Regions from separate parts of the Psychrobacillus sp. PGGUH221 genome, predicted to be linked through region 2. Evidence: riboswitches for the same ligand, from Rfam matches in the RefSeq annotation. Region 2 holds a riboswitch; each other region holds the start of a gene.
What was found. A riboswitch is a leader RNA that binds a small molecule or an ion and turns the genes downstream of it on or off. The one in region 2 is predicted to bind cyclic di-GMP.
Positions count from the first base shown of each region.

Region 1: linked by a shared signal. The riboswitch ahead of folE (GTP cyclohydrolase I FolE) and the one ahead of PGC35_RS18460 (DUF5667 domain-containing protein) in region 2 are both predicted to bind cyclic di-GMP.
Region 3: linked by a shared signal. The riboswitch ahead of PGC35_RS14460 (response regulator) and the one ahead of PGC35_RS18460 (DUF5667 domain-containing protein) in region 2 are both predicted to bind cyclic di-GMP.
Region 4: linked by a shared signal. The riboswitch ahead of PGC35_RS16930 (OmpL47-type beta-barrel domain-containing protein) and the one ahead of PGC35_RS18460 (DUF5667 domain-containing protein) in region 2 are both predicted to bind cyclic di-GMP.

Region 1 covers NZ_JAQMHQ010000003.1:287,132-290,331, forward strand. Annotated here, with positions in the region: gene PGC35_RS07310 (EAL domain-containing protein) at 1-1,104, shown strand, start outside; cyclic di-GMP riboswitch class I at 1,740-1,823, shown strand; gene folE (GTP cyclohydrolase I FolE) at 1,941-2,522, shown strand; gene PGC35_RS07320 (6-carboxytetrahydropterin synthase) at 2,539-3,200, shown strand, end outside.
Region 2 covers NZ_JAQMHQ010000011.1:97,777-100,976, reverse strand. Annotated here, with positions in the region: gene PGC35_RS18470 (endonuclease MutS2) at 1-812, shown strand, start outside; gene PGC35_RS18465 (small acid-soluble spore protein H) at 883-1,062, shown strand; cyclic di-GMP riboswitch class I at 1,444-1,528, shown strand; gene PGC35_RS18460 (DUF5667 domain-containing protein) at 1,613-2,893, shown strand; gene PGC35_RS18455 (SA1320 family protein) at 2,951-3,200, opposite strand, start outside.
Region 3 covers NZ_JAQMHQ010000008.1:114,300-117,499, reverse strand. Annotated here, with positions in the region: gene PGC35_RS14465 (EAL domain-containing protein) at 1-1,253, opposite strand, end outside; cyclic di-GMP riboswitch class I at 1,583-1,669, shown strand; gene PGC35_RS14460 (response regulator) at 1,735-2,112, shown strand; gene PGC35_RS14455 (HD-GYP domain-containing protein) at 2,106-3,014, shown strand.
Region 4 covers NZ_JAQMHQ010000010.1:48,052-51,251, reverse strand. Annotated here, with positions in the region: gene PGC35_RS16930 (OmpL47-type beta-barrel domain-containing protein) at 1-1,741, opposite strand, end outside; cyclic di-GMP riboswitch class I at 1,835-1,927, opposite strand; partial or broken gene PGC35_RS16925 (IS3 family transposase) at 2,168-2,710, shown strand; gene PGC35_RS16920 (helix-turn-helix transcriptional regulator) at 3,055-3,200, opposite strand, start outside.

The sequences.
Region 1 (3,200 bases), on a different contig from region 2:
TTAAAACACGAACTTCCAAATAAATTTTTTCTTTCACGATTTGGTGGGGATGAATTTGTCCTTTATACTGAATATGTTGATGCCAAACAAATCCAAAGTGACGCATATCAAATTTTATCTGTCATTGAAAAGCCTATTAATATAGTTAATTTTCCACCTTTAAATACATCTGCTAGTTTAGGGGTTAGTGTATTTCCAAATGACGGAAGTTGTGTAGATTCTTTAATAACGGCAGCAGACACCGCAATGTATGAAGCAAAGAATATTAAGGGTGATCAATGGAAACGATACGAAAGCGAAATGTTGGAGTCTTTAAATAGAAGGCTTATTATTGAAAAAAGTTTGAAAGAGGCAATTTCAACACAAGCATTTTATACGGTTTTCCAGCCGCAAGTAGACATAATCAAAAATGAAATTGTAGGAATTGAAGTGTTATCTAGGTGGAACCATCCTGAACTTGGCTTTATTTCACCAGATGAATTCATTACTATTGCAGAAGAAACTGATCAAATCAGGATGCTAACAGAATATATAATTGATACCTGTTTATTAATATACAACAAATGGAAAAAAATAACAGGGTTTTCTGGTTTTATTTCATTTAATGTCTCGTCAAGTTTATTGGAAGAGCCTTCATTTATTTCGTTTTTATTATACCAGTTGGAAAAACACTCAATACCAAGAGAAATATTAGAAATTGAGATAACAGAAAATACACAGATTTTTTCTTCTTCTAGCATTCAAAATCATATGAATGATTTACGACGAGCTGGAATTGGAATAGCCATTGATGATTTTGGTGTAGGATACTCAAATCTTTCTTATATAACTAATTTGCCAATAACAAAATTAAAGATAGATAAATTTTTTATAAATTGTATAGGAAGAAGTACAAAAGGTGAAGCTACACTTAGGGCTATTATTGTGCTAGCTAATAATTTGGAAATAAACGTAATTGCAGAAGGGGTAGAAACTATTGAACAAAGAGACTATTTGAAAGAGAATCAATGCTCTTTTGTTCAAGGTTATCTTTATGATAAGCCCCTAAGCGACGGCCAATTTATGGCTCGTTTACAACAGTTCGGTATAAAATATTCCGTTTAACTATAAAATAAAACTATCTTAAGAAAGACAAGTACTTAATTTCTTTATTATTATTTTATATTCATCGGAAGTATTTTAGTGACATTTTGAAGAATAGCTTTCCTAATGGTGATTTTAAGAAGACTGCTTGATGAACGAAATCAAGTAGTCTTTTTGTTTATAATGAGACTTATCTGTTTGGAATACTTTAGACGATTTTGTAGGTGATAATTGGCTAACTAACTGTATTAAATAATTGAAGAATAATGAATTTAACCTCTAAAGTAAAAAAATCAGACTTGCACTGCTAGATTTTGACTTGCTTGACCAGTATTAATAATCTTATTAGCGATGGAATTTGTGAACAAAGATTAAATGATATATATTGAAGTACTAATGCGATTAGTTTTGTTTAGGGAGGACGTTTTAAAGGTAGTTTTTATCTTAAAAAGCTTAAATCTTCGCTAATGTAAATTCCAATATTAGTCTGTTTTGATTTTTGAACCACCAAGGTTAGGCCTAAAGGCCTAATTTTTGTTTTCTAGTATTAATTAAGTGTACCTAAAGATATATTTAATTTTGTATTGCTTTTTTAGTACATTTAGGTTATATATATAGAATAAAGAAGTACATAAGATATAAAATCTTATATTTTTCTTCGATAATAGAAAACTTGTCGAAAGGCAAGGACGCAAAGCCACGGGTCTAAGGTTTAATACTAAGATCGCCGGGTTGCCGAAAAGAATTGGTTTCTAAGATAAATTAGACTAATCAGACACTCTGATATAGTCTCTTTGAGTCCGCCCAATTTTTGGGGGGACTTTTTTATATATTAATTTAAAAAAGGAGGAAACAGTATGTTAACTGAGACAAGATCGCAAGCAATTATAGAAAGTTATGTACGTGGAATACTTGAGGAAATTGGGGAAAATCCAAATAGAGAAGGATTGTTAGATACACCTAAGCGTGTGTCTAAAATGTATAAGGAAGTATTTTCGGGTGTTGGTATCGATCCACGAACAGCATTAACAACTACTTTTGAAGGTGAGCAATATGATGGAATGATTGTAGTAAAAGATATTGATTATTACACGTTTTGTGAACATCACTTAATCCCTTTCTTTGGGAAAGTTCACATAGGTTATATGCCAAGTGAAAGAATTATTGGATTAAGTAAGTTTGCAAGATTAGTAGAATTAACAGCTCAACGTCCACAAGTGCAAGAAAGAATGACGCAACAAATTTCAAATGCAATATTTGATGTGTTGAATCCAAAAGGAGTCATTGTGAGTGTAGAAGGACAGCACTTATGTATGTGCGCACGTGGTGTCAAAAAGCCAGGTTCATCAACAGTTACTACTGTTAAACAGGGTGTATTTAAAGAAAATGACTCTCTTATAAGAGAGTTTGAAAGAAGTCTTGAATCTGGTCGACGATAGGGGGAAAGGGAAGGGTATGCGTTACTTATCAAGAAGAGTTGATTTTTCTGCTATGCACAGCTATGAAGTAGCAGAGTGGAGCAAGGAAAAAAACAAAGAAGTGTTTGGTCTTTGCAGTAACCCACACGGTCACGGTCATGACTATCAATTAGAAGTTATGGTGAAGGGCAATTTAAGCACACAATCAGGCATTGTAGTCAATACAGTTGATATTAAAGATATAGTTGGAAAAATCGTTGAAAGCGAACTAGATGGAAAATTTATCAATAAAGAAAATGCATACTTTCATAATAAAATACCTACCACGGAGAATATTGTGAATTATTTGTGGGAAACAATTTCACCGGTGTTAAAAGATTGTGAACTTCATAGATTACAGTTGCATGAGAATCCATTTTTATTTGCAACAAAGGAGGAAGGAAATATGGTCAGTTTGACTAGAAAATATCATTTCTGTGCAGCTCATCGACTACACAGCAATAAACTTACTAAGGAAGAGAACCTTAACATATTCGGGAAATGTAACAATCCCTTTGGGCATGGACATAATTATTATCTTGACGTGACCTTGAGTGGAGAACCTAATCCAATTACGGGTATGATTGTCGACTTAGCTAGATTAGATGATATTGTTGAAACTCAAGTACTAAATAAGTTAGATCATAAACATTTGAACCT
Region 2 (3,200 bases):
TGTTTGATCATCTTTATGTAGATATTGGTGACAATCAAAGCATTGAAAACTCCCTTAGTACTTTTTCATCTCATATGAAAAATATCTCAGAGATTATGAGTGCGTCCACGAATAACACGCTACTACTTTTTGATGAAATTGGAAGTGGGACCGAACCGAATGAAGGAGCCGCACTAGCCATTGCTATCCTGGAGGAATTTTATCAAATGGGGTGTATTACAGTGGCTACCACTCATTACGGAGAAATAAAACGCTATTCGGAAATTCATAGTGACTTCATAAATGCAGCAATGCAATTTAACAGTGAAGCGTTAGAGCCGATGTATAAGCTTTTAATAGGTAAGTCAGGAGATAGTAACGCGCTTTGGATTTCAAAGAAAATGAATTTACGTGAAAAGGTATTGCAAAAAGCACAGCACTATATTGAAAATAAAAATTATGATTTAGAACGGGTAAGAGACAATAAAGTTAAAAAGCCGGTACAAATCACAACTAGGGAAGAGCACACTTATGAATTTGAAATAGGGGACAGAGTAAAAATAATGGAACAGAACGATTCGGGAATTGTGTATGAGAAAAAGGACAATTTCAATAATGTATTAGTGTTCTATAATAATGAAATTATAAAGGTGAATGCAAAAAGAATAGAGCTTGAAGTAAAAGCTACAGAGCTTTATCCAGAAGGATATGATGTCAGTACTTTATTTATAAGTTACAAAGAACGGAAATTCCAACATGACATGGAAAGAGGATCTAAAAAAGCGTTGAAGAAAGTTTCTAAAGAAATAAAGAAAGGGCAAAGTGAATGCTGATTTGTTAAGTATATATAAGTAAGATCGGGTAAATATAATAACGATTGAATTTTAAAAGGAGGTAGAAGCAATGAATGCACAACGCGCAGAAGAAATTGTTTTTTCGCCTGATATGATTAATGTAACCTATAACGGTGAAAATATTTATATTGAACATGTAGACAAACAAAATGGAAAAGCGACAATCCATTCCCTTGATGAACCAGAAAATAAACAAAGTGTATCTGTCACAAGCTTAATGGAACAGTAACATAGTTGCACTTACGTGTATAAAAAAGCACCCTATGAGGGCAACTGAAAAACTCTTCGAGGTATCTCTTAGCGAGTATGTGAACGAAATCGTTCACATACTCGCTTTTTGTCTGGACACGTTGATTACCTTTCTTCTATCTAACAACATCATTGTTAAAGTAAATGTAGTTAGGTGCTCCCCAACCGAAGAAACCCTCAATTTAAGCCCATATTTGTCATTTACAACGTACCTTTTTTAGTGAACACACAAATAATGGGGGTGCTTTTCTCCTAGCCGAAAGTACGCAGGAAAATTAGTTAAAAATAGATAGATATCTATAATCTAGTAATATATAATTATCCTTGATAGGGACATGCATTATTTAGATGTAGGTACTTATTCCGAAAAAGGCAAATTTGTCGAAAGATGAAGACGCAAAGTTTCAGACCTAACGCCTAACGGCTATGGTGGCTGAACTACCGAAGAATATGGATGAAAACTTGAAATAAAGTTCAATTCACAGTTCTTCCTTGTATTTCTATTTTTAATAGGAGAGAGGAGTTTTTTTATGTCTAATTTTAAAGGGAATTTGCAAAAAACACTGCTTGCATTTATGTTTGTTGCTTTCATTGTGTTTTTTGTAGGTGTTAGTCCTTCATTTGCAGAAACGAATGATTCCACGACAACAGTAGAGAATGACTCAGAAGTGGAATCTGGAGTTACGGATGATACAAATGATACGGAAGAACCTGCATTATTACCCGGTGATTTTTTCTATTTTCTTAAATCATTGCAAGAAAGTGTTCAATTGGCTTTCACATTCGATGACATGAAAGAAGCAGAATTGCTTAGCGCATTAGCGGAAGAGCGAATTCTAGAAGCGACAGCATTATTTGAGCAAGGTGATGAAGAGAAAGCAATTGAAACACTACAACTAGCGATTGACCAACAAGACGAGGCTTTAGCTAAGTATAAAGAAAGTGTAGAACAAGACAATCCGGATGAAGTTGCTAATGAAGATGATCCAGCTGTTGAAGATGATGCAACGGGAGAAGAATCCGAAGTAGATTCGGCTTATGCTGATTTAGAAGCAAAATTCTCTTCAAATCTTCTTGCTTTACAAGCAGCATTAGAAAAAGTAGAAAATACAAAAGCTAAAGAAGCACTTGCTAAAAATGTTGTAAAAGCGGAAGAAAGATTGGCTAAAAAGATAGAGAAAAAACTAGCTAAGCTTGAAAAAGAGAAAGAAGAAACTTCAGAGGAAGAAGCCACTGAATCTGAGGAACCGATAGAAGAAGTAGAATCAGATGATGCTGTTGCGGATGAAAACACAACAGATTCAAAAGAAGAAATACCTCTAGAAGAGGAAAATGAAGTACAAAAAGAATCTACGGAACAACCAGTAACTGCTTCAGCGGTTATGGTACCTAAAGTTACAGATACTAAGACACCAGCTGCACCAAAAGTACAAGATGCATCTTCGAAAGCGGAGGAGAAAAAACAAGAGGCCGCTAAAAAAGTGGAAGAAGCAAAATTAAAAGCTGAAGAATTAGCTAAAAAAGCTGAAGAAGAGAAAGTAAAAGCAGAAGCTAAACAAAAAGAAGCAGTAGCGAAAGTAGAAGCTAAACAAAAAGAAGCAGCAGCAAAAGCAGAAGCTAAACAAAATGAAGCCGCACTTAAAGCTGAAGAAGCGAAAGCAAAAGCTGAGGCTAAACAAAAAGAAGCAGCAGCGAAAGCTGAAGAAGAGGCTACAAAGGCTGCAGCAAAGAAACAAGAAGCCGAGGCTAAACAACAAGGGAATAAAGACAAGGAAAAATCGAATAACGGGAAAAAAGACAAAGAGGAGTAAATCCCCTTTGTCTTTTTCTTTATTAATAATAATATCTAAATTTTCAGTCATTATAATCTATAGTGTTACACGATGTACCTGTTCTTTTAAAATCTGTATATTTCCAAGTACGTTCTGTGAGATTTCTAATGTAGCTTCAATTGCATTAGCTTTTTCGTCAGATAATTGGTAGATAATGTCGTTAAATAGAAGTTCCATCTCATCTAGTATGGCTAAAGCAGAGACATTATATAGTCGTACATTTTCATATTTCCCAGGTTCAAAAATGGCTGTATCGATATATGGTTTAAAATTATTCAGCATTTCA
Region 3 (3,200 bases), on a different contig from region 2:
GTGGAAGAAAAAACTTTGAATGTATTTTTCCCTTCTCCTTTTGCGATATTTAGTGCTGTATCTGCTTTTTTCATGAGAGAAATTGAATCCTCACCATCAGTCGGATAAAGACTGATTCCAATGCTTGTCGTCATAAAAAGTTTAAATTGACCAATGACAAATTGTTCTTCCATTGAACTAATAATTTGATTTGCTATTTCAATTGCCGTGCTGATGTTTATACAATTAGGAGAAATGATTGCAAACTCATCACCGCTTATCCTAAACAGTTGATGTTTATCTCCCAGTACTATCTGAAGGCGTTTAGAAATAGCTTTCAATAACTCATCTCCAACACGATGACCGAGTGTATCATTTGTATATTTAAATCTATCCAAATCAAGATACATAATTGCCAACTTCTGATTTAACGTTTTAGCAATTACTAATTCCTTTTCCAAGGTTTCTTCAAAGGATTTTCGATTTGGTAACTCTGTCAATTGGTCATAGTATGCAAGAAAGTTGATCTTCTGCCAAGTTTCTTCTCTCTCTGTAATATCTATAATTGTACCCAAAATTATTGGATCTCTATCTATATAAATTAATTTGGAATGTGCTTCGACTCTTATCTCAGATCCATCTTTACGAATTACACGACAATAATGTCTTATTCCTTCTTCTCCTTCTTTTAACGAATCAAAGTCGGATTGGAGTTCATCTCTATCTTCAGGATGGACATAATTAGTAATATTGAACTTGCCGTCAGGGTACTTAGTTCCGAGTAGTTGATGATAGTATGGATTACCATATAGAAGATTGTTATCCATTAAGATATAGACACCTACCAATGCTTCTTCCACAATAGCTCTAAATTTCGTCTCCGACTCCATTAAACTATTTTCAATTTTTTGAGCTTCAGATTTATCTTTTATAATTCCGAAAGCACCAGTTACTTTACCCCCTACAATCGCAGGAATCAGTTTAATATGAATCGGAATGCTCATCCCGTTGTTATGTATAAAGAAAGATTCCATACTTCTTGGTTCTCCGTTAAGGACTTCTAAGAAATTTTTCTGATAATTATCCTGTTCATTCTTCAGTAAATACTTGGAAAATGGTGTAACCGAAAATTCCTCAACCGAATAACCTATCACTTTTGAGAGATTTTGATTTGCTTTAGCAATAACACTTTCTCTATCTAAATAAAGCACTATATCTGGGTTATGCTCAAATAAAGAGCGGTAAAAAATATCATTATCTATATGCTTCTTCATGGAATAAACTCCTTACCTTTTTGATCCTAAAGACCTTATTACGAATATTCAAATAAAACGATTATAATATTAGTATTTTACCATATTTATTATTTATAACCTACTATTAGCAAGAATATCTTGAATAATGCCAAAAATATGTCATTAAAAGCTAATCAGAATTGAATATCTTTAAATTCGTACTTATTCTTCCAATGTGTAAATACTTCTTCAACCACCCTCCTTTATTAGATCTTTAAGTTCAACAAAAGGAGCTTCAACAAGAAGATTAGCTACACTATTATTTATTTACAAATTTCGCTATTTCTCGACATTGTTTGATATGTTAATATAAACAAGGGCAAATTTTACGAAAGTAAAAGACGCAAAGCCAAGGGCCTAAAACGCATAGTCGTCATGGTAGCCTGGTTGCCAGGAATACTTCCTGTATTATTTAATATTTATCTTTCCTAATTTGCCTAAATTTAGTGAAAGGTTGTTTATATTGAACATTCTACTTGTAGATGATTCTCGTTTTATGAGGAGTTATTTAAAAAAGATTTTAAATGAAGCCAACTTTAATGAAATAATTGAAGCAGATAACGGTTTACAAGCAATTGATATGTACAAGATACATTCACCAGATATTGTAATAATGGATATTACAATGCCATTGCTTAATGGAATTGATGCACTAAAAGAAATAATAAAAATAGACCCACATGCAAAAGTTGTTATGTGTACTGCATTAGGAGGACAGCAATCCATAATTAAAGAAACACTAATAATCGGAGCAAAAGACTTTGTAGTTAAACCCTATTTTCATAATTTAGTTTCAATAGTAAATACTTTGTTAGGAGACTTAGAGGATTCATGGTAAATATATTTAATAAATGGTTGAGTCATCCTTTATACTTTCGCTATGGTTTTTTTATTCTTTTAATAGGAAGTGTGATATTAAACAGTTTTTTTCTTCAAAATGGAAGTCATTTTTTTATACTTTATATTTTTTCAGTTCTATTTTTAGGTATTGGTTTTTATAACAAATCTACTTGGTTTTTAATCTTTTTTACCATTATAGTCGTTTCCTGTAGATTTTTCCTTATACCAGATGCGACAGATAATTTCTTGAGTTTTATCATTTATATACTTAACTATCTTTTAATTACCTTTATATCAGTTGGATTAATGAAGAATGTTCAAAAAGTGAAAGAAGATAATTTAGAGTTGACAAAAGCCCTTGCGAACGCTTTAGATTCAAGAGATACTTATACACTACATCATTCCGAAAACGTTGCAAGATACGCTGTAGAAATAGCTGAAAAGATGAAGCTGTCGAAAGATTTATGCAATATCATTCACATAGGAGGGCTTCTACACGATATCGGAAAAATTGGTATTCCTGAGAACATACTTACCAAACCTGGAAAGCTAACGAATGATGAATATGAGCTCATCAAGACACACCCAAAGATTGGGTATGACATCATAAAGCACGTTGAAAGTTTTCATAATAATGGAGTTTTAGATATTGTACTTTATCACCACGAGCGTTTTGACGGGAAAGGTTATCCAACTGGATTACAAGGTAATCAAATACCATTAGTTGCTCGAATTGTTGCTGTTGCTGATACGTTTGATGCCATGACTTCTAAACGTGTATATAGAGAGAAAGAACTTGATATTGAATATACTCTAAACGAAATTCGTAAAAATAAGAGTACACAATTCGACCCTGAAGTCGTTGACGTATTTCTAAGTTTATTTGATAAAGATAAATAACACGAAAACACGCTTGAGTAAAATACTCAAACGTGTTTTATTTTAACTAATTTCTTTTTATATGAAATTCGGGGTTTAAGGTAAAAAACTGGGTAAATTGAGCCTGTGTTTATTATTGCTACGTTGGAGTTGGTAACATAGGTTTCGTTTATTTGTTGAGGTAAATAGAGAATATGTAAGATTTCA
Region 4 (3,200 bases), on a different contig from region 2:
TAATAACATACGTTAAGTTTGCCGGTGGACTCATTTGTGGGAACTTAATCTCGAAAGAAACTTTCGCATTTTCCGCTGATTCTCCGAAACGGCTAGAGAAAGCATGAATTTCATATTTGTAATCACCTACTGGTAAATACGTAAACGTTGCTTTTGTATTATTTACTGTACTTTTTAATACTTTTTGTCCATCAATAACTTGATACACTTTATAGCTTGTGGCATACGGTACAGCATCCCAGTTTAATGTAACATCATTAATGTTAGCTGCTGTATATGTCGGATTCGTTGGAGCTGCCATTACAACAGGCTCTACCTTTACAGAAATTAAACTTCCTTCTGCCGACTCACCAAAACGACTACTTACAGAGTAAATTTCATAAGCATAGTCTCCTGCTGAAGAGTTTGCATACGTAACAGCTGTTGTCGTTACTGTACTCTTTAATACTTTTTTTCCATCGATAATTTGATATATTTTATAGCTTGTCGCATTCGTAGCAGCGTCCCATTTTAAAACAATGTCGTTTCCATTCGCAATTGAATACGTAACATTGCTTGGCGGCATCATCGCAACTTCTCCGATGTTCACCTTTACTTGGCTTCCATCTGCCGATTCACCAAAACGGCTACTTACAGAATGCACTACATACTCATAATCTCCAGCAGGTAATTTTGTGTATGTAACACTCGTTCCTGTTACTGTACTTTTTAATACTTTTTGCCCATCAATAATTTGATAAATTTTATAGCTTGTCGCATTTGCAGCAGCGTTCCATTTTAACGTAACATCATTAAGATTTGCAATTGTGTACGTTAAGTTTGTTGGAGGAAGCATCGTTACCAATCCTACATTCACTGTTACTTGACTTCCTTCTGCCGATTCACCAAAACGACTATTTAGAGAATGAACTTCATATACGTATTCCCCACCAGGAGTATTCGTATATGTAACACTCGTTCCTGTTACAGTACTTTTTAATATTTTTTGCCCATCAACAATTTGATATACGTTATAACCTGTTGCGTGTAAAGAAGCAGTCCATTTCAGTGTTACGTCATTAACGTTTGCAATTGTATACGTCAAATTCGTTGGAGCTGCCATTTCTGGATGATGAATTGTTACGTCCACAGTATTAGAAATTGGCGACTCTCCATATTTAGAGTTAAATGAAGAAACTGAGTACGTGAAATTCCCTTCAGGAGCATTTGAAATCGTATACGTTTTACCTGTTACTGTAGTAACTAATGTTTGCTCTCCATTTGGTCCAATTTGGTACACTTTATATCCTTCTACATACTGAGAAGTCGTCCAGCTCAAGTTAATGTCGTTTGCATTTTGTAAAGTGTAAGAAAGTGTTGGAGCTGTCATCGTTGGATAAGCAACGTTCACCGTAATCGGTGCACAAGGACCAGATTCTCCGTTCGCACTTAACGTTGAAACGACATATGTATACGATCCTTCTGGTAGGTCATTAATCGTATAACTGTTCGTAGTAACTGTACCACGTGGTGTTAATTGACCTTCTGTAATTTCATATATTTTATAGCCTGTAGCATTAACTATCGCACTCCAAGTAAGCTTCACATCATCTGGTGTGATATGTTGGTACGCAAGGTTACTTGGCGGCAGAAGGTTGTTATCTGTTGCTCCCAAAACATTTTTCATTGGAAACAGGAAAACTTGCAAAACTAACACCAATGCTAGTAATGCTGAAATTTTACTTGATAAACTTTTACCCATGTTCTTTACCCTACCTTTCAGTAGTGAATAAGGAATAACGCGCATAAAAATAAGCCTCTTAACAAGGCTCATAATAAAAGGACTCTGAATCCTTGCGGTAACCGGCTGCCATCCACATAGCACTTAGCGTGGTCCAGGCCCTTGGCTTTGCGTCACACGATTTCTCGTGGTTTGCCTTTTTCACTTGATTATTTTATATGTTACAAGGCTATCATAATACCTTAGCTACATACGTGAAACTGCTTTTATACCTATCTATACTTAACTATAGTATTAAAATAGCCACACTTGCATATGTCTAAATTCCTATAAAGATGGATCTGCGTTTTTTACAATTAAGTAGCATGTATAGAACGAAAGAACCACACCTTTAATTTCACTCATAGTTCCGGAGCATAAATGAACCATTTTCCCGACGTCAAAAGCTCATACAAAGAAAACGTCGGTAAGATTGCGACAAATATTTTAAAACGTGATTTCGTTGTGCCAAAACCAAACGAAAGATCGGTAACGGATGTGACGGAATTCCATTTATTTGGTGAGAAACTTTATCTATCACCTGTACTTGATTTGTTTACCGTAGAAATTATTGCGTATAACGTTGAAAAACGCCCTATTTATCCATTTGTTTCAAAGATGTTAGAACAATCCTTCACTCACTTATCCGAAGAAGGTGCCCCAGTACTTCACTCTGATCAAGGGTGGCACTATCAAATGAATAAAGACGCTCACGCATTAAAAGAACATGGCACTACACAAAGTACGTCTCGTAAAGGAAACTGCCTCGATAGTGCAGTAATTGAAAACTTCTTCGGTTTCTTAAAATCAGAATTGCTTTACTTACAAGAGTTTGAAAACATGGAACACTTAAAGCGAGAACTTGAACAATATATTGAATACTACAGTCACAAACAAATTAAGGAAAAATTAAAAGGATTAAGTCCGGTACAATACCGAACTCAATCCTTACAAATAAAGTGTCTAACTTTTTGGGTTCATTTCACCTATACTTTTTTAGGGTTTGTCTCTATTCTAATATCTAATTAACTTGGATATGGTTCACCCCACTAGTTCGGGGCTAAAACATCCTCTATTTATGATAAGGTTCACCGTAACGCATCTAAATGAGGTTTTTACCTTTTTTGTTAAAATGATTTTACTAGAAATTAAATAAAGAACAGTACTGATAAAAATGCTATTAACCTATCAAAGTATTTACACTAATCAGAAGTATATATCTCCCCATTGTGTGCAAAATTGAGAGGCACTGCAATTGGCCAAGCTCAAAATTATTTGGCTTTTAACCGCATTGCTTAAAGGCAGAATAAACATACTCTCTCATGTAAACCTTCTAAGACTTCTTCTGGCACTTCCCTGACCTTGATATCCTCACCCAGGAAAAGCAGCCAATTTGTTATTTCTGTCAATTCTCCTGAATTATTAACATTGATAAAAGTCT